Regions from separate parts of the Nonomuraea sp. B1E8 genome, predicted to be linked through region 2. Evidence: predicted binding sites of a transcription regulator. Region 2 holds the regulator's gene; the other holds the start of a gene.

Region 1 (10,309 bases), on a different contig from region 2:
GGCTCGCCGAGGGCGCCCCGCTCGATCCGCCCCGCCCGATCTACCTGCGCAGGCCCGACGCCGTGGTGCCGGGCGCGCCGAAGAGGGTGACGGCGTGAAGCTCAGGCCGATGACCGAGGCCGACCTGCCGGCGGTCATGGCGATCGAGCAGGCCACGTTCCCGCTCGACGCGTGGAGCGAGGGCATGATGCGCGGCGAGCTGGCCGACATGCCGCGCACGCGCCACTACGTCGTGGCCCTGGTCGACAGCGAGATCGTCGCCTACGCCGGGCTCGCCGCCGCGGCCGACCAGGCCGACGTCCAGACCATCGCCGTGCTGGAGAAACACCAGGGCACCGGCATCGGCAGCGCGATGCTCACCGAACTGCTGGCAGAGGCGCAGCGCAGGGGAGCGCGGGAGATCTTCCTGGAAGTACGCGCCGACAACGCGCGCGCGCAGACGGTCTACCGGCATTTCGGGTTCGAGGAGATCGGCACCCGCCGCCGCTACTACGACGACGGCACCGACGCGATCATGATGAGAAGGAAGCTCGATGGCTGACGAACCGCTGGTCCTGGGGATCGAGACCTCCTGCGACGAGACCGGCATCGGCATCGTCAGAGGTCACACGCTGCTGGCCAACACCATCGCCTCCAGCATGGAGGAGCACGCCAGGTTCGGCGGCGTGGTGCCCGAGGTCGCCTCGCGCGCCCATCTGGAGGCCATGACGCCGACCGTGGAGGCCGCCCTCGCCGAGGCCGGGCTGACGTTCTCCGACATCGACGCCGTCGCCGTGACCGCGGGCCCCGGGCTCGCCGGCGCCCTGCTGGTCGGAGTGGCCGCGGCCAAGTCCTACGCGCTCGGCCTCGGCGTGCCCCTCTACGGCGTCAACCACCTGGCCGCCCACGTCGCCGTCGACCAGCTGGAACACGGGCCGCTGCCCAAGCCGTGCGTCGCCATGCTGGTCTCGGGCGGCCACTCGTCGCTGCTGCTCGTGCCCGACGTCGCCGAAGACGTGATCTCGCTCGGCTCCACCGTGGACGACGCGGCCGGTGAGGCGTTCGACAAGGTGGCGCGGGTGCTGGGGCTGCCCTTCCCCGGCGGGCCGTACATCGACAGGGCCGCGCGCGAGGGCTCCGGCGAGGCGATCGCGTTCCCGCGCGGCAAGATCGACGACGGCACGCTCGACTTCTCCTTCTCCGGGCTCAAGACGGCCGTTGCGCGCTGGGTCGAGGCCCGCGAGGCGTCAGGGCAGGCCGTGCACGTGCCCGACGTCGCCGCCTCGTTCCAGGAGGCCGTGGTCGACGTGCTGACCCGCAAGGCGCTGCAGGCGTGCAGGAAATACGGGGTGGATGATCTGCTGATCGGCGGCGGTGTGGCGGCCAACTCCCGGCTGCGCGCGCTGGCGCAGGAGCGCTGCGAGGCGGCCGGTGTGCGCCTGCGGGTGCCGCGGCCCGGGTTGTGCACCGACAACGGCGCCATGGTCGCCGCCCTGGGATCCGACCTGGTCGCGGCCGGCATCACCCCCTCGACCCTGGAAATCCCGGCCGACTCCTCGCTCCCGATCACGACGGTCCACGTGTAGGGCGCGGGCAGGCCGGCGCGTGCCCGCGCGAGGGGTCAGTCTTTCGCCCTGGTCGGGCGGAGCAGGGCCTCGGCCAGCGCCAGCATGGTCTCCTCCAGGGCGCCGAGACGCTTGTTGAGGTCTTCGGCGGCGGGCTGGACGATGCCGGTGACCGTCTCGGCCAGCTCGTCGCGGTCGGGACGTGTCCTGACCAGCTCGGTGAGCGCGGTGGCGGCGGTGGCCAGCCGCTCGGCCTGGTCGCCGGTCTGCGAGCGGATCAGCTCGCCGATCCGCTCGGGGATGGCCAGGGTGGCGGGCAGCTCGCCGACGCGCTGGTTGACCGACTCGATGCGGTCGTCGACGGACTCCAGGTGCTCGCTGGCCTGCTCGGCGCGGGTGGCCAGGCCGTTGACGTGGGTGTCGAGGACGTTGAAGCGGCTGTCGAGCCCTCCGAGGTGGCCGTCGATGGCGTCGAAGCGGCTGCTCAGGTGCTCTTCGGCCTCGCCGAGGCGCTCGTCGATGGCGTCCATCTGGCCGTCGAGCCGGTTGAAGCGGCCCTCGGTGCGGGTGGTGCTCTCGCCCACGCGCTGCTCGGTGGCGGCCATGCGCTCGTCGAGCGCGGTGAAGCGGGCGTCGACGCGTACGTCGAGCGCGTCGAAGCGGTCGTCGTGGCGGCCCAGGTGGCCGTCGAGGACGCCCAGGCGCTTGTCGACCGCGCCGAGCTGGCCGTCCATCGACGCGAGGCGCTTGTCGACGCCGCCCACCCGGGTGTCGAGGCCGTCGATCCTGGTGTCGATGTCGGCCAGGCACTCGTCGGCGGACTCCAGCCGGCCGCCGAAGTCGGCGACCCGGGTGTCGAGGCCGGAGAGCGCGCTTTCCGCCCGGTCGAGCCGGGCGTCCACGCCGCCGAGCCGGGCGGTCAGGCGCTGCTCGCTCTCGCCGAGCTGGACGGCAAGGTGGCGGTCGGTCTCGTCGAGCCTGGCGGCGAGCCGCTGCTCGACGTCGGAGAGGTGGCCGGTGAGCTGGTCGTCGGCCTCCTTGAGCCGGATGGCGAGCCGCTCGTCGGCCTCGACGAGGCTCCTGGCCAGCCGCTGGTCGGTCTCGTCGAGCCGGGCGGTCAGGCGCCGGTCGGTGCCCTCCAGGCGCACGGTGAGCCGCTCGTCGGTCTCGTCGAGCCGGGTCGCGAGGTGCTGGCCCGCCTCGTCGAGCCGGGCGGTGAGGCGCTGGTCGGTCTCGTCGAGGCGGGCCGCCATGCGCTGCTCGGCGGCGTCGAGGCGGGCCCGCGTCTGCTCGGCCGAGTCGGCGACGCCCTCGGACAGATCGCTGATCACGCCCTCGATGCGGTCGGTGCGGGTGGCCAGGTCGGCCATCGACCGGTCGAGCCTGGTGAAGCGGCCGGCGGCGGCCTCCATGCTGGAGCTGATCGTGGTCAGCCTGGCGGCGAAGTCGGACATGCCCTTGGTGATGCCGTCGGCGGTGTCGAGCACCGCCTGCAGGCGGTTGAGCGCCTCGTCGACGCCCTCGCCGACGGTGCCGACGCCGGCCTGCAGGCTGGGCAGCTCGGACACCGGGGCGACGCGGGCGTCCACGCCGCTCACCCGCTCGCCGACGGCGTCGACGTGGTCGCGGACCGCCTCCACGTGCTGCGCCAGGCCCTCGGCCCACATCGGCGGCTTGGCGGTGATGTCGTCCAGCCGTCCGTTGACCGCCTCAAGGGTGCCGCTCAGGCCGCCGAGCTCACGCTCGCGCACCTCGCGCAGGAGCCACTCCATGCCTTCGAGCCGCTGGCGGATCTCGTCGAGCATGGCGCCCTGCGTGCGCTGCTCGTAGACGTGATCCTGGGAGGCGCGCTGCAGCAGGTCTCGCATTCTCTCTGAAATGGCCAGATGGCCGCCTGCCTGAAGAAGGGTGGTGTGGTTGGAATGATCCACCGAAAGCTCCTTCGCTCGCCGACGGTCTGCCGCGCAGCGGTGGGGTAGGTCAGGTTTGCAGATGAAAGAGCGAGAACACGGTTAACCGCACTGGGGAGAACTCCCGCCCGCCCACCTTAGCCTTTTGATCAAGGTCCGTCAGCGCCGAATGGAAAGATCGATCGAAACCGAAGAATGCCCGAGATGCCAGCTCAGCGGGGTGATAGCGGATTGCAGATGATGGCCGATGGTTTATCAAGAATGCGGGTCAGGATGACGACAGCTGTTCTGTCCCCGTTGAGTCGCAAATCGCTGCGCAGGCGTTCGATGTCGACGGCTGAGGCGCGCTTCTTGATAGTGACATTTCCGATTCTTCGCTCTCGGAGTGCGGCGCGTAGTTTCTTCAGCGAGAACGGGAGTACGTCGTCTATCTCGTATCTCGTGGCCCATGGGGTGTCCACGGGGTCGTCGCCCGTGATGTACGCGATCATCGGGTCGAGCAGGCGGCCGCCGACGATCTCGGCCACCTCGCCCACGAGGTGCGCGCGGATGGCGGCGCCGTCGGGCTCGTAGACGTGCCGGCCCGGCGGGCCCGTGGCGGCCTGGACGCCCGTGGCGGTGAGGGTGTGGCCGCCGGGCAGCAGGGTGGCCCGCCGGTCCGCCTTCCGGCCGGCCCCGGTCCAGAGCGTCGCCTCCTTGACCTCGCCCTTGAAGGACACCCACTCGGCCTCGGCCTCGTCGGGGATGAACGAGTAGGGGATGCCGGGGGCGACCTTGAGACAGGCCGTACGGGCCCTGGAGACGAGGTCGAGCACCACGGGCCACGGCGGCGAGTAGGCCATGGGGTCGAACGTACGGCCCCTGCTCGTACGCCGTGCCGGGTCGGCGAAGAGCACGTCGTAGCGCTCCGGCTCGACGCCGGCCGCGTCGGCCACGCGCACCGTCACCCGGTCGCCCAGCCCGAGCGCCTCGGCGTTGGCCCTGGCCACGGCGGCGGTCAGCGGGTCGGTGTCGACGGCCTCCACGGTGCAGCCCGCGCGGGCCAGCGCCAGCAGGTCGCCGCCGATGCCGCAGCACGCGTCCACGACCCTGGGCTCGGGGACGCCGGCGGCCACCAGGCGGGCGGCGCGGTGCCCGGCGACCTCCGTCCGGGTGGCCTGCTCCAGGCCGTGCGGCGTGAAGTACATCAGCCGGGCGTCCTCGCCGAACTTGGCCGTGGCGCGTTCCCTGAGCCCCGCCTGGGTGAGCGCCGCCGAGGTGAGCGCCGCGTCGTACGTCCTGCGCAGCCTCGTGGCGGCGGCCACCGGGTCGGCGCCGGCGAGCTCGCCGGCCTCCGCGAGTGCCCGCCGCCCGCGCGGGGTCAGCAGCTCGTTGAAGGCGTCGAGGTCCACGTCACACGACGTTAGCGGCACCGGGGACGCACTCGACCCGCGCGGGGCGCGGACGCGACCGGATCGCTGGGGCGCGGGGGACGGCGTGGAACGGCGGGCCGGTCGCATACCAGAAGACGCCGGGCTGTCAGGACGGCGCGACACGCGTTCGCGAATCTCGCGGCAGGAGGATCTTTACGAACCCCTGTATGACCGGCCATTACGCTGATAGAGCCTTGTTGCCGGCGCTCTGATCGCTCTCAGCAGACGCGTTCGTGTTGACTGTCAAGCCCCTCTTGCATATGTTTCCTGTTGGCACTCTCCCCTTGAGAGTGCCAACGTGCGACGAGGCAGGTCTGACACCCGCGACGGCAGGCCCAGCTGGTCGCCTCTTCTAGATCATTCAAATCTGAAGGGGAGGTCCGATCGTGACGACCGCCACCAAGGTTCCCGTTAAGCCGCTCGGCGACCGCATTGTGGTTCAGCCGCTTGAGGCCGAGCAGACCACCGCTTCCGGCCTGGTCATCCCGGACACCGCCAAGGAGAAGCCGCAGGAGGGCAAGGTCCTCGCGGTGGGCCCCGGCAACTGGGACGAGGACGGCGACAAGCGGATTCCGCTCGACGTCTCCGAGGGCGACATCGTCCTCTACAGCAAGTACGGCGGCACCGAGGTCAAGTACGGCGGCGAGGAGTACCTCGTGCTCTCCGCCCGCGACGTTCTCGCGATCATCGAGAAGTAAGCCGGTGCGTCGAGCCCCGGGCGCTCCAAGGGGCGACCGGGGCTTTCGACGCTAGGAGAGGACTTTCAGCTATGGCGAAGATCCTGGAGTTCGACGAGGACGCCCGCCGCGCGCTTGAGCGTGGCGTGAACGCCCTCGCGGACGCCGTGAAGGTGACCCTTGGCCCGCGTGGCCGCAACGTCGTCATCGACAAGAAGTTCGGTGCGCCGACGATCACGAACGACGGTGTGACCATCGCTCGTGAGATCGAGCTGGACGAGCGCTACGAAAACCTCGGCGCCCAGCTCGCCAAGGAAGTTGCCACCAAGACCAACGACATCGCCGGTGACGGCACCACCACCGCGACGGTGCTGGCCCAGGCGATGGTCCGCGAGGGCCTGCGCAACGTGGCCGCCGGCGCCTCGCCGCTGTCACTCAAGCGCGGCATCGACAAGGCCGCCAAGGAGATCAGCGACAAGCTGCTCGCCAGCGCCCGGCCGGTCGAGGACAAGAAGGAGATCGCCAACGTTGCGACGATCTCCGCCCAGGACGCGCAGATCGGCGACCTGATCGCCGAGGCGTTCGACAAGGTGGGCAAGGACGGTGTGCTCACCGTCGAAGAGTCCAACGCCATGGGCATGGAGCTCGAGTTCACCGAGGGTATGCAGTTCGACAAGGGCTACCTGTCGGCCTACATGGTGACCGACCCCGAGCGGATGGAGTCCGTCCTCGAGGACGCCTACATCCTGCTCACCCAGGGCAAGATCGCCTCCATCGCGGACTTCCTGCCGCTGCTGGAGAAGATCGCCCAGACGAAGAAGCCGCTGCTCGTGGTCGCCGAGGACGTCGAGGGCGAGGCCCTGGCCGTTCTGGTGACCAACAAGATCCGCGGCACCTTCACCTCCGTGGCCGTCAAGGCCCCGGGCTTCGGCGACCGCCGCAAGGCGATGCTGCAGGACATGGCCATCCTCACCGGCGGCCAGGTCGTCAGCGAGGAGGTCGGCCTCAAGCTGGAGCACGTCGGTCTCGAGGTGCTCGGGCAGGCCCGCCGCGTCGTGGTGACGAAGGACAACACCACCATCGTCGACGGCGCCGGTGACGCGCAGGCCATCGAGGACCGCGTCAAGGAGATCAAGATTGCCATCGAGCAGTCCGACTCCGACTGGGACCGCGAGAAGCTGCAGGAGCGCCTGGCCAAGCTCGCCGGCGGTGTGTGCGTGCTGCGTGTCGGCGCCGCCACCGAGGTCGAGCTGAAGGAGAAGAAGCACCGCCTCGAGGACGCGATCTCCGCGACGCGCGCCGCGATCGAGGAGGGCATCGTCTCGGGCGGCGGCACCGCGCTGATCCACGTCGGCAAGGGCCTCGACGACCTCGAGCTGTCCGGCGACGAGGCCACCGGCGTCGGCATCGTGCGCCGCGCGCTGGTCGAGCCGGCCCGCTGGATCGCCGAGAACGCCGGTCTCGAGGGTTACGTGGTCACCCACAAGATCGCCGAGCTGGAGGCCGGTCACGGCCTCAACGCCGCGACCGGCGAATACGGTGACATGATCGCGCAGGGCGTCATCGACCCGGTCAAGGTCACCCGGTCGGCGGTGCAGAACGCCGCTTCGATCGCGGGCATGCTGCTCACGACCGAGGCGCTCGTGGTGGACAAGCCCGAGGAGGAGGCCCCGGCCGACGGCCAGGGTCACGGTCACGGCCACGGCCACTGACCGTTTCTCCTGCTTCGCGTCACGGCCCGCATCCCTTCGGGGGTGCGGGCCGTTCTCGTTCGCCGCGCTTCCGGCCGGCCCCGGGGACGATGCCCTCCGGGCACCGGCTGGCTCTGCGTTGACGCGGTCAACGGCGTGGACTCCGCTGCTCAGGCGTCGCCGTCGTCTCCGTTGGGGGCTCGCGGTGCGGGAGGGCGCAGGGTTCTGGGGAGAAGTGGGGGAAAAGGTGGAATATTGCAGTAAACCGGTAGAGGGTGATATGCGTCGAGGGTCTGACAAATGTCGTGCATTCCCGGTTATGGGATGAAACATTATGTCAGCCGTTTCGCCGTAGTGTGCCCATTTGATTACCGATAGTTATCGTCGCTTCAATGTGACCAATCCGTAGCCGTTCGCCATGACGACAGGCCGGATCAGTGCGGGCATCATGCCTATCGTGAGCGAGGGAAGCGTCGCCGACGCCAAAATTGGGGTAAGGCTCGCGTCGAGACTTCCGGCACGGACGGATGACTCCGACCTTAGGGAACTGACGAGCCTCGCCGTGCAGGGAGATCGCAGTGCGATCGAATCTCTGCTCGGCGAGTTGCGTCCGATGGTGGTGCGGTATTGCCGTGCCAGGCTGGGCAGGGTTTCTGGGCAATATCACATTGCCGATGACGTCGCCCAGGAGGTGTGCATCGCGGTCCTGTCCGCGCTGCCGCGCTACCGCGACATGGGGCGGCCGTTCGCCTCCTTCGTGTTCGGGATCGCCTCGCACAAAGTGGCCGACGCGCTGCGGAGCTCCGTGCGCTCGGCCGTTCCGACCCAAAACCTGCCCGACGGGCCTGACGACGGGCCTGGGCCCGAGGAGACGGTGGTCCGCTACATCGAGGTGGAGCACGCGCGCAGGCTGCTGGCCAGGCTGCCGGAGAACCAGCGGGAGTTGTTGCTGCTGCGGGTGGTGTCGGGGCTTTCGGCGGAGGAGACCGGTAATGTACTCGGCATGTCACCGGGTGCGGTCCGCGTCGCCCAGCATCGGGCGCTGGCCAGGTTGCGGCAGATGGCCGAGCTGGAGTCGGCTTGACCCCAGAGCACGAGACCGATGCGCTGCTCGACGCGCTAGGTCGTGGAGAGATGCCGGACTCAGGCGATCCGGCCGCACGGTTGCTGGCCGTGCTGCTCGACGACGTGGATCAGCGGCGCTCCTCCGTGTCGATGACACCATCGACATAGCCTCTGGCGTATTCCCAGCTGACGTAGTCGGCGGGGTCAGGGTGGAAGGCCGGCTCGTGGACCTGTGGCTGGCCTTTCTCGATCATCTGTCGCAGGTTGCCGCGCAGCAGCTCCCAGTCGAAGAAGTGCTGCTCGCCGCATTCGGGGCAGTCGAGCACGAGGCCCAGCACTCCCTGCGGTTCGAGCAGGGAGCGGAAGACCTCGACGTCGGCGAGGTCGGTGATGGCCTCGTCGCGTTCGGCCGCGGTGAGTGGCTCGGCGTCGTCTAGGGCGCCCATCGCCGAGGAAGGGTCGTTAGGGTCGTCCGCGAACGGGTCGCGGGGGACGTCTTCCAGCACCTTCCCACCATATGACCGATGCGGCCCGAGCGGTGGATATTACCTCAGCCATCCGCGCCTGGCGGCTTCCACGCCTGCCTGGAAGCGGGATTGGGCGCCCAGTTCGGCCATGGCGCCGGCGAACCTGGCGCGTACCGTCCTGACCGAGACTCCGAGCTGGCGGGCTATCGACTCGTCGCACAGGCCCTGGGCGGCCAGGCGCAGCACCTGCGCCATCCCGTCGATCCCGCGCCCCCACGGCAGGGGGGTGGCGCGCCCCCACAACTCGTTGAAGAGGGCGCGGAGCGTGCCCACCACGATCGGCGTGCGTACGAGATAGAAGTGGTAGGCGTGGTCGGGCAGGTTGCCGCCCCAGAACGCGGGCAGGCCGGCCACGTCGGCGCCGGCGGCCATGAACCAGCTCGGCACACGATCCAGGGTGCGCACGTTGCCGCCGGCTTCGACCAGGCGGGTCAGCAGATCGCGTACGCCTGGGAGTGCCAGGGCGGAAACCGGCAAGATCACATGAACGGCAAGAAGATTTCGTTGCTGCGCATCAATCCATGGATCCGCAAATTTACGAGCAAAATCGCTCATTGTGCGTTCATCCGGGATTGCTGTGTGCAATTCGAGCGGCGGCGACTGCACGGCCATGCCGACCACGCTCTCGAACAGGACGTCGGCCCCGTTCAACATCTCCACCGTGAAAGGCCCGCTCTGGTAGTCGCGGCCGGCGTCGTAGTCGTGGATCAAACCCCGGATGGAGGCGAGCGCCGAATCGATCATCCGGCTCTCCTCGGCCAGCCGGTCGAGCCGCTCAGCGATCACCCGCCCGAGCGCCGCCGCTGGGTGGCGGGCCAGGTATTCGCCCGACCGTTCGTCCACCACACCCAGCTTGACCAGGTCGTCGAGCTGGCGGGTGACCTTCTCGACGGGGCCGTCGATGGCCTGCGCGAGGTCGGTGCGGGTGGCTCTGTGCAGGCGCAGCACCGTCGAGTAGAGAGCCCTCTGGGCAGGGTCGAGGCCCAGCGTCTCGTAGGGATCTGACGCGGCTCTGGACTCGTTGCGCATCGTGGGCGGCTCCGTAGGGGGGACACGGGCGTGCCGCGAGAATAACGCCGCATTGCGCCCGTGTCCGCTCGTTCCGTCGACTGGCCGGGGGAGGCGTGCAACTTCGTGCAATTGCACGTTTTCACCTTGCGATGTGCCGGTGAGTGACCCAGGCTTTACCTAGCGTCGGCATCCCGAAAGCAGGTGTGGCTGCGCCGCCCATCAGGACGCGGAGGGGGGTTCGGTGGTGCGTACGCGCCGCCACGCCTGGATGCCGGTGGCTGGGGGATGGGGCGGGTCACCGTCCGTCCGTCTCCCAGCGCTGTGAGATGCCGGGAGTACGACGGGCCGTGGGGGTCATCGTGCTCCCGGCACCAACTCTCCAGCGCTGAGCCGTGAGGCCGGGAAAACTTTCTCCCGCGCCGGGCCCGAGGCCGTGAATGCGCTTTTGGAGGCAGGCCCTAGACTTGGCTGC
Region 2 (10,309 bases):
GGTCGATCTTCTCGTAGAGGGTGCCGGGCAGGAAGCCGAGCCGCTCTCCCGCCTCGACCGCGGGCCGGGTCAGGATGATCCGGTTGACCCGCTTCTCCTGCAGCGCCCGCACGGCCTTGGCCATCGCGAGATAGGTCTTGCCGGTGCCGGCGGGGCCGATGCCGAACACGACCGTGTGCTTGTCGATCGCGTCGACGTAGCGCTTCTGGTTGACCGTCTTCGGCCTGATTGTGCGGCCGCGGGAGGAGAGGATGTCGAGGGAGAGCACCTCGGCGGGGCGGTCGGAGGTCATGCGGAGCATGGCGATGCTGCGCTCGACCGCGTCGGGCGTGAGCTCACCGCCGCTGCGCAGCACCTCGACGAGCTCCTCGAAGAGCCGCACCACGGTGCCGCTCTCGTCGGGAGAGCCCGTGACGGTGATCTCGTTGCCGCGTACGTGGATGTCGGCCTTGAAGGCACCCTCGATGACGCGAAGCAGCTCGTCACGGGAGCCGAGGAGGCTGACCATCGGGTATTCGTCCGGAATCAGCACCTTGGCTTGTGTGCGCGAGGGAGGTGCCGTGCGTCGGGATTCGTGTAGTTCGGACATGGGCAGGCCAGCGGCCTGATGCCTCCCGGTCTCTTTCGGTGTCTTCTGAGCCCATCGTATCCGGGACGACGCCGAATGCTCGCGTCAATATCACCGGGTTGGGCATCAGAGGTCCGGCTAACCCGGCGGCCACGTCAGCGCACGCCCGCCCAGGATGTGGGCGTGCACGTGGAAGACGGTCTGCCCGGCGCCCGGCCCGGTGTTGAACACCACGCGGTAGCCCTCCTCGGCCACGCCCTCCATGACGGCCACGGCGTGGGCGGCCTTGAGCACCTCGTCGGCCAGCCCGTCGTCGGCGTCGGCGAGCGCCGCCGCGTCGGAGTAGTGGCCCTTCGTGATGACCAGCACGTGGGTGGGGGCCTGCGGGTTGATGTCGCGGAACGCCAGTGCCCTGCCGGTCTCGTAGACGATCTCGGCCGGGATCTCCTTGGCCACGATTTTGCAGAAGAGGCAGTCGTTCACACCGGTACCCTATCGACAGCCTCGGCGTCAGGAGTCCGTTGCGAATCGGTAATCAGCTGTGTCGTGCGCAGGAAGATCCACGCGGTTAGGGTGAGTGTGCGACACTTCAGCAAAAAAGAACACGATTCAGGGTCGGGCGAGCGCCACCTGGCGAGGAACACGACTGGGTAATGCACCCTAAGGAACCGGGGAAACCTCAAGAACCGGAAGAGCGTAAACCCTCTGGGAAGGCCGCGCGTCCCACTGATGTGACCACCGAAACCCTTCTGGCCGACAGGTCGATGGGGGCGGTGCCGGTCGGGTGGGATGCCGACATGGCCGTTACCGCGCTCTACAGCGCGCATTTCCGGTCGTTGGTGCGTCTCGCTGTGTTGCTGGTGCGCGACATGGCAACCGCTGAGGAAGTCGTGCAGGATGCGTTCGTCGCCATTCATGGCGCATGGCGTAGGCTGCGTGATCCCGACAAAGCACTCGCCTACCTGCGTCAATCCGTCGTCAACCGGTCCCGCTCCGTGCTGCGTCACCGCGCGGTCGTCGAGAAGTACGCTCCCAAGGGCCTGCCTGACGCCCCGAGCGCCGAGAACGGCGCGATCGGCGAGCTGGAACGCTCCGCCGTCATCGAGGCGTTACGAGCCCTGCCGACCCGACAGAGAGAAGCACTGGTCCTACGCTATTACGGTGATCTGTCCGAAGCTGAGATCGCTCACGCCATGGGCATCAGCAAGGGGGCGGTCAAGAGCCACACCGCTCGTGGCATGGCCGCGTTGCGATCCGTTCTGGAGAAAATGTCATGACCCAGCCCCCCGACGAGTACGGCGACGCGCTGCGTCGTGCGCTCCGTGCGGAGGCGGACGCGGTCGTACCCTCGCCGGAAGGACTGGAGATCATCCGTGCCCGCATCGAGCGGCGCGGCGTTCGCAACCTGTTCTGGTGGCGCGCGGGGGCGGCCGCCGCCAGTGCCCTTCTCGTGGCGGGGACGATCGTGATGACGGTTCCCGGGCTGCGCTCCCAGATCACCGAGGAGAGCCCCGTGCAGCCCGCCGGTGTCGAGTCCTCCGAGGTCCCGTCCAACTCCTCCACCACCCGCTCGCACGAGCCCCCGCCGAAGAAGCCCGTCCCCTCGCGCTCCGAGGTCGTCTTCGTGCCGCCCGAGTCGAGGTCACCGACGCCGCGGACCTCGAAGACGGCCGACTCGACCAGGGCGCCGTCGCCCTCGTCCAGCCCCACGCCCACCACGTGCCCGTCGACGACCGTCGTACCGGCCGAGCCGGCGCCCGACTGCCCCACGAGCACCCCCAGCCCGACGCCCACCCCGGAAGAGACGTCCATGGAGCCCACGGCGTGCCCGATGGAGGAGTGCCCGCCGGGCGACGTCGTGGAGGAGACGCCCACCGGCGGCAGCAGCCCGCTCCTCGACGCCTCCCAGCCGGCGCCCTGACAGCCCTCAGAGGCCCTACCAGCGCCCCGTACGCGTCATCAGCACGGCCGCCGCCGCCACGCCCGCCGTGGACGTACGCAGGACCGTGGGCCCCAGCAGCACCGGCACGGCCTTCGCCGCGCGGAACCTGTCGAGTTCGTCCGCGGAGACGCCGCCCTCAGGTCCCACGACCACCACGATGTCGCCGCCCGCCGGCAACTCCACGCCCGACAGCGGCTCGGCGGCCTCCTCGTGCAGCACCAGCCCCAGCGCCGCCTCCGACAGCAGCCGCTCGACGTGCGAGGTGGAGGCGAGGTCGGCCACCTCGGGCAGACGGAACCTGCGGGCCTGCTTGCCCGCCTCACGTGCCGTGGACCGCCAGCGCCCCAGCGCCTTGGCGACCTTGTCGCCCTTCCACTGCGTGATGCTCCGGGCGGCCGACCACGGCACGATGACGTCGACGCCCGCCTCGGTCATCATCTCGACCGCCAGCTCGCCCCTGTCGCCCTTGGGCAGCCCCTGGACGACGACCAGCCGCCGGCTGGGCGGCTCGACGGTGTGCCGGCCGATCACGTCGAGCCTGAGCGCGTCCTTCAGCACCTCGCGTACGACGCACTCGGCGACGGAGCCGGCGCCGTCGGTCAGGTCGACCCGCTCGCCGGCCCGCAGGCGCCTGACAGAGGCCGCGTGGCGCCCCTCCGGGCCGTCGAGCGTCAGCTCCGTGCCGTCCAGCTCCCGCGACAGGAAGACGGGGACGGTCACGTCACCTGCCGTTGAAGGCGTCGCGCAGGCGGGAGAAGAAGCTCTGCTGCCCGGGGGCGAACTTGCCGGGAGGCCGCTCCTCGCCGCGCTGCCTGGACAACTCGCGCAGCAGCTCCTCCTGCGCCGTGTCGAGGCGGGTCGGCGTCTCGACGTTGACGTGGATCAGCAGGTCGCCCCGGCCGGACTCGTTGAGCCGCTGCACGCCGCGCCCGTACATCGTGATGACCTGGCCCGACTGGGTGCCCGGGCGGACGTCGATCTCCTCGGCGCCGTCGAGCGTCTCCACCGTCAGCACCGTGCCCAGCGCGGCGGCCGTCATCGGGATCTGCACGGTGCAGTGGAGGTCGTCGCCGCGCCGTTCGAAGATCTCGTGAGGCCGCTCGACGATCTCGAGGAACAGGTCTCCGGGCGGGCCGCCTCCGGGACCGACCTCGCCCTCGCCGGCGAGCTGGATGTGGGTGCCGTCCTCGACGCCCGCGGGGATGCGGACCTTGATCGTCCGCCGGGTGCGCACCCGGCCGTCGCCCGAGCACTCCTGGCAGGGGTTGCGGATGATGGTGCCGAACCCGCCGCACTGCGGGCACGGCCGCGAGGTCATGACCTGGCCCAGGAACGAGCGGGTGACCTGGGAGATCTCGCCGCGCCCGTTGCACATGTCGCACGTGTCGGGGTGGGTGCCGGCCGCCGCGCCCGCGCCCTGGCACACCTCGCAGATCACGGCCGTGTCGACGACCAGCTCGCGGGTGGTGCCGAACGCGGTCTCGCGCAGGTCGAGCTCGACCCTGATGGTGGCGTTGCGGCCCCTGCGGGCACGCGAACGGGGGCCCCTGGCGCCGGCCGCGGTGCCGAAGAAGGCGTCCATGATGTCGCTGAAGGGGAAACCCGCGCCGAACCCGCCGGCTCCGGCGCCCGCACCCGCTCCGGCGCCGCCGAAGGGGTCGCCGCCCAGGTCGTACATCTGGCGCTTGTTCGGGTCGGACAGCACTTCGTAGGCCTGCGTGATCTCCTTGAACCTGTCCTGGGTCTCAGGATCGGGGTTCATGTCGGGATGCAGCTCGCGGGCGAGCCGGCGGTAGGCCTTCTTGATCTCGTCCTGACTGGCGTCAGGGCGCACCCCGAGGGTGGCGTAATAGTCGCTGTTTGCCACTTATCGACCTCTTAAGATGCAGCCAGGATCTGGCTGACGTAGCGTGCCACCGCGCGCACGGCGCCCATCGTCACTGGATAATCCATCCTCGTGGGTCCCAGCACCCCGAGCCGGGCCAGTTGGTTGTCGCCAGAACCGTATCCGGTCGCGACGATGGATGTGCCCCGCAGGTAGGGGTTTTCCGAGCCGATGCGCACGGTGAGCGCGGACGGGGTGTCGGACGTGGTCTCGCCGAGCAGCCGCATGAGCACCACCTGCTCCTCCAGCGCCTCCAGCACGTCGCGGAGGCCGGTGGAGAAGTCGGCGCCGGCGAGGTTGGCCGCCCCGGCGAACACGATCTTCTCGTCGTGCCGCTCGACCAGGGTCTCGAGCAGCACCGACAGGATCGTCGCCACGACGGGCCGGTCTTCGGCGGGCAACCGCTCGGGCAGGTCTGCCACCAGGTCGGGCACGCTGGCCAGGCCGCAACCGTCGAGGCAGGAGTTGAGCACGGCGCGCAGGTGCGCGATCCGCGCCTCCTCCACCACCTCGGGCAGCTCGATCACCCGCTGCTCGACGCGGCCGGTGTTGGTGATCAGCACGAGCATGACCCGCCGGTCGTGCAGCGGGACGAGCTCGACGTGCCGCACCGTCGAACGGGTCAGCGTCGGGTATTGCACCACCGCCACCTGCCTGGTCAGCTGCGCGAGCAGGCGAACCGTGCGGGTCACCACGTCGTCGAGGTCGACCGCGCCCGCCAGGAACGTCTCGATCGCCCGGCGCTCGGCCCCCGACAGCGGCTTGACCTGCGAGAGCCGATCGACGAACAGGCGGTAGCCCTTGTCCGTCGGCACCCGGCCCGCGCTGGTGTGCGGCTGCGTGATGTATCCCTCCTCCTCCAGCGCCGCCATGTCGTTCCTGACCGTCGCCGGGGAGACCTTCAGGTTGTGGCGATCGGCCAGCGCCTTGGAGCCCACCGGTTCGTTGGTCGACACGTAGTCTTCGACAATGGCGCGGAGCACCGCCAGCTTCCGTTCGTCAAGCACGCGCTCACCTCCTGCCCTCGTGCCATGGGGAAAACACAGGCTCTAGCACTCTGTGTTCCCGAGTGCCAAGTGTACGGCTCTCGCCCACAAGGTGCGATAACACCGTGTCCCGTCCTGCTTCTAGCTTCCAGGAAGGGACAGGCCTCACACTTGCGCACATGACCGACGATTCCCAGCCCCCGTCGTCCGACCAGCCGCCAGGGCAGGATCCCGACCAAGGTCAGCCCCAACCTCCGCAGCACGGCCCGCAACCAGGCTCCCGGCCGGGCTACACCCCCCAGCCAGGTTCCCAGCCCGGTTACGGCTCTCAGCCGAACTCCCAACCCGAGCCTCAGGCGGACTCACAGCCTGGCTACAGTCGGCCGCCGCAGTTCGGGCATCCATCGCCACCCTATGATCAGCCCTCGGGCTACGGTCAGCCTTCGCCGTACGGGCAACCGCCGTACCACGGCCAGCCCGGGCCGTACGCGCAACAACCCCAGTACGGCCCGCAGCCGCAGTACGGGCCCCATGGTGGGCAACCCCAGTTCCCGCCCCGCATCGACCCGAAGGCCGTGACGCCGCCCCTGTGGTGGCTGGCAGCCGTCTGGGGCGTGGCCGTCGTGTGCCTGATCACCGCCGCCGTCATGTTCGGCGGCGGGACCGGCGCGTCCGGCCTGGCGCCGACCAAGGCGTTCGCGTCCGGCGAAAGCGTCACGGTGCCGATCGACCCCGCGGACAGACCGGCCGTCTACATCGCCAGCGACACGGCCGTCCACTACTCGTGCGAGATCTCCGGACCGGCCAGGCTGGCCAAGACCCCGGGCATCCCGAAGGTCACGGAGGGTGGCACGACCTGGCAGCAGTTCCTCGTCGTCAACGCGCCCGCCAGGGGCGACTACCAGCTGGTCTGCACCCACCAGGAGCAGGCCGCCGTACGGTACGGCATCGGGAGGGACGCTTCCTCCACGGGCGGCGGAACGGCCACCCCGTTGCTGATCGGCGGCGCGGGGCTGCTCGCCGCGGTCATCGGCACGATCGTCGTCCTGGCAGGCCGGGGTGCGTCGCGCAGGCGCCTTGCGGTCGGCGGGTGATTTGCTACCGTCCCCGTGTGTACGAGGGCGATGTACTTGCGGGGAATTGGCGCCGGCCGGGCAAGGGGAAGATCCCGAAAGTGCCCGCCGAGCTGGAGCTCGTCGTGGAAGACGCCGACAGCGGCTTCTGCGGCGCGGTGGTGGCCTGCGACAAGGAGGCCGTCACGCTCGAAGACCGGTTCGGCAAGCGCCGGTTGTTCCCGCTCGCGCCCGCGGCGTTCCTGCTCGAGGGCAAGCCCGTGACACTCGTACGCCCGGCGGCGGCCCTCACGGGCACCAGACGCAGCGCGTCGGGCTCGATCGCCGTCCAAGGGCTGCGGGCCAGGGTGGCCAGGGAGAGCCGGATCTACGTGGAGGGCGTGCACGACGCCGCCCTCGTGGAGAAGATCTGGGGTCACGACCTGCGGGTCGAAGGGGTCGTGGTCGAATACCTGGAGGGCGTGGACGATCTTCCCGCCATCGTGGCGGAGTTCGGTCCCGAGCCCGGCCGCCGTCTCGGAGTGCTGGTCGACCACCTCGTGCCCGGCTCCAAGGAGAGCCGGATCGCCGCCGAGATCACCTCGCCGGACGTGCTCGTCGTGGGGCACCCCTACGTCGACATCTGGCAGGCGGTCAAACCGTCCGTGTTGCGCATCCCCGGCTGGCCGGACGTGCCGCGCGGAGTGCCTTGGAAGGAAGGCGTGATCGCGGCCCTGGGCTGGCGCATGGAGCCCGCGCAGGCATGGCGGCGCATCCTCGGCGCCGTCTCGAGCTACACCGACCTGGAGCCGGAGCTGCTCGGCCGGGTCGAAGAACTGATCGACTTCGTGACGGAGGCATCATGAGCCAGGATCCCCAGCCGCCGCCTGACGACGAACGCACCCGCAAGGTGTCCGCGTCAGACCTCCAGCCGGACCACGGCTCCGGCCCTCAGCCGCCGTCCCCCGGCGGCCACCCGGGCTACGGCGGCCGACCCGGCTCCCAACCCGGCTACGGCCCTCAGCAGGGCTCCCAACCCGGCTACGGCCCTCAGCCAGGATCCCAGCCCGCATACGGCGGCCAACCCGGATACGCCCAGCAACCCGGTTCCCAGCCCGGCTACGGCGGGCAGCCAGGGTACGGCCCGCAACCCGGGTCCGAGTCCTACGGTGAGCAGCCCTACGGCCGGATGCCCGACTCCGAGCCCATCTACGGACCCCAGCCGCCCGGCTACGGCGGCCAGCCAGGCTACGGCGGGCAGCCCGGTTACGGTCCGCCTCCCGGTTACGCGCCACCGCCCGGCCAGGGCCAGGTCCCGGGATACGGCGCTCCCCCGCCCGGCTACGGCCCTCCTCCCGGCCACGCCTACCCCGGAGGCCCCCGCGAGCCGTACGTCCCCGGCCGTTTCGGCCCCCGCCCGGGCACCGACGACACCTCGCTGGCGATGATCGCGCACCTGCTGGGCCTGCTGGCCTCCTGGATCGGTCCGCTGGTCATCTACCTCATGAAGAAGGACGAGTCGCCGTACGTGCGGGACCAGGCGGCCGAGGCGCTCAACTTCCAGATCACGATGTTCATCGGCTATCTCGTCTCGAGCATCCTGATGATCGTCTTCGTCGGCATCCTGCTGCTGCCGGTGGTCTGGATCGTCTCGTTGATCTTCCACATCCAGGCGGCCATGGCCACGAACAAGGGGCAGATGTACCGCTATCCGTTCGCCATCCGCATGATCACCTAGACGAGCAGATCCCTGATGAGGGCGTCGGCCAGCAGCCGCCCCTGGAGCGTGAGCACCATCAGCCCCGACCTGAACGGCCCGGGCTCGAGCAGCCCGCGCGCCAGCGCGCTCGCCACAGCGGGACGCGCGGCGGGCGCGACCTCGGCGAGCGGGTAGCCGGACGCCAGCCGCAGCTCCAGCATCAGGCGTTCGGCGTCGCGGTCGCCGGTGCCCAGCACCTCGCGGGCATGCGCGGGCGAGGCGCCGCCGGCCAGCCGCTGGGCGTAGGCGGCCGGGTGTTTGACGTTCCACCAGCGGGTGCCGCCGACGTGGCTGTGCGCGCCTGGACCGGCTGCCCACCAGTCCCCGCCGGTCCAGTAGAGCAGGTTGTGCCGGCAGCGCGCCGCGTCGGAGGTGGCCCAGTTGGACACCTCGTACCAGTGGAGACCTGCCTGCGACAACATCTCGTCGGCGATCAGGTAGCGGTCGGCGGCCACGTCGTCGTCGGGCATCGGCAGCTCGCCCCGCCGGATCCTGGCCGCCAGCCTGGTGCCGTCCTCGACGATCAGCGAGTACGCCGACACGTGGTCGGGCCCGGCCTCGATCGCCGCGTCCAGCGAGGCCCTCCAGTCGTCGTCGGACTCGCCGGGCGTGCTGTAGATCAGGTCGAGGTTGACGTGCTCGAACCCGGCCGCCCGCGCCTCCCGCACGGCCGCGGCGGCCCGCCCCGGCGTGTGCCCGCGGTCGAGCACCTGGAGCACGTGCTCGCGGACGCTCTGCATGCCGAAGCTGACCCGGTTGAACCCGCCGTGGCGGAGCTTGTCGAGGGAGGACGGGGTGACGGACTCCGGGTTGGCCTCGGTCGTCACCTCGGCCCCCGGCCGCAGCCCGAACTCCGAGGCGATGGCGCTCAGGATCCTGGCCAGGTCTTCAGGAGGCAGCAGTGTGGGGGTGCCCCCGCCGAAGAACACCGTCTCCACCGGCAGCTCGGCCGTGCCCAGGACGCGGCGCGCGAGCCGGATCTCCTCGACGACGGTGTCGGCGTAGTCGCGGTGGGAGGCGCCGGGGCCGAGCTCGGCGGCGGTGTAGGTGTTGAAGTCGCAGTAGCCGCAGCGGGTGACGCAGAACGGCACGTGCACGTAGAAGCCGAACGGACGCTCGCCGAGCCCGCTCAGGGCGCTCGCGGGCAGCTCGCCCGTGGCGGGCGCGGGATCGCCGTCAGGCGGGGTGGATGGCACGCCTCCAGTCTGCCCGCCCCGCGGGAGTGCTCCGGCTTCGGGCGTTGACGAAGTGCTTGTCGCGTCCATTCAGATGACAACATCATCTGGATTGTGAGAGCATCCCAAGCATGTTCTGGCGGAAAGAAGCGGTAGAGACACGGCCGGCACGGATCCGGCAGGCGCGCAGGCGCGCATCGGCGGCGAGGCGGGAGCCCATCGAGCAGGGCTCCCGGGCGGAGACCCGGGGCGCGGTGGACGACGGAGCCGTGACGGCAGCCGACACCGCACACGGCGCGCGGTCGCGAAGGGCGACGCCGTGAGCCGGCCCGCACCTCGCCGCACCGGCACCGGGCTGCTGGTGCTCCATGCACTGCGCTGTGGTGGCCATGCCGGCCTCACCCGTGTGGCCGCGGCCACGGGCATGGACGAGTCCGAGGTCGAGTCCGAGCTGATCGATCTAGCGGTCGCCGGTCTCGTCACGCATCTGGCCGGCGGGTTCGACGTGTGGGGCCTGACGGATGCCGGCCGGGTCGCCGACGCCGAGTGGATCACCGATGAGCTCGAATCAGGTGGCGCGCGTCCCGCTGTCACCGCGGCCTACGAGCGCTTTCTCGTCCTGAACCCGGAACTGCTCGATCTCTGCACGGCCTGGCAGCTGAGGCCCGTCGGCGGCGTCATGACCGTCAACGACCACAGCGACCCCGCGTACGACACTCGCGTCCTCGACCGGTTCTCCGCCCTGGACCGGCGGGCCGCGGTCGTCTGCGCCGAGCTCTCCGCGGCGTTGCCGCGCTTCGGCCGCTATCGAACCCGCCTGAGCGAAGCCCTCGATCGTGCCCGCTCGGGCGGGCTGGAGTACGTGGCCGACCACGTCGCCGCCTCCTACCACATCGTGTGGGCCCAGCTTCACGAGGACCTGCTCGCGACGCTCGGGATCCC

Evidence for each region. Region 2 encodes HrcA, which represses chaperone genes, less so after heat shock. Its sites were predicted from a motif close to TTGGCACTCTCNNNNNGAGAGTGCCAA; they were not measured.
Region 1: a site for HrcA is predicted at 5,137-5,163, ahead of groES (co-chaperone GroES). Genes of this name have one in related genera too.

The regions. Positions count from the first base shown of each region.
Region 1 is NZ_JBDPLS010000001.1:830,540-840,848, reverse strand. It holds gene tsaB (tRNA (adenosine(37)-N6)-threonylcarbamoyltransferase complex dimerization subunit type 1 TsaB) at 1-98, shown strand, start outside; gene rimI (ribosomal protein S18-alanine N-acetyltransferase) at 110-541, shown strand; gene tsaD (tRNA (adenosine(37)-N6)-threonylcarbamoyltransferase complex transferase subunit TsaD) at 534-1,565, shown strand; gene ABGA98_RS03800 (hypothetical protein) at 1,601-3,475, opposite strand; gene ABGA98_RS03795 (methyltransferase domain-containing protein) at 3,667-4,845, opposite strand; gene groES (co-chaperone GroES) at 5,250-5,564, shown strand; gene groL (chaperonin GroEL) at 5,636-7,255, shown strand; gene ABGA98_RS03780 (sigma-70 family RNA polymerase sigma factor) at 7,683-8,318, shown strand; gene ABGA98_RS03775 (DUF5319 domain-containing protein) at 8,428-8,805, opposite strand; gene ABGA98_RS03770 (helix-turn-helix transcriptional regulator) at 8,845-9,855, opposite strand.
Region 2 is NZ_JBDPLS010000006.1:208,382-218,690, forward strand. It holds gene ABGA98_RS21630 (PhoH family protein) at 1-589, opposite strand, end outside; gene ABGA98_RS21635 (histidine triad nucleotide-binding protein) at 707-1,051, opposite strand; gene ABGA98_RS21640 (SigE family RNA polymerase sigma factor) at 1,333-1,845, shown strand; gene ABGA98_RS21645 (hypothetical protein) at 1,842-2,489, shown strand; gene ABGA98_RS21650 (16S rRNA (uracil(1498)-N(3))-methyltransferase) at 2,505-3,230, opposite strand; gene dnaJ (molecular chaperone DnaJ) at 3,232-4,377, opposite strand; gene hrcA (heat-inducible transcriptional repressor HrcA) at 4,389-5,402, opposite strand; gene ABGA98_RS21665 (hypothetical protein) at 5,957-6,475, shown strand; gene ABGA98_RS21670 (DUF3097 domain-containing protein) at 6,493-7,299, shown strand; gene ABGA98_RS21675 (DUF4870 domain-containing protein) at 7,296-8,171, shown strand; gene hemW (radical SAM family heme chaperone HemW) at 8,168-9,388, opposite strand; gene ABGA98_RS21685 (transcriptional regulator) at 9,687-10,309, shown strand, end outside.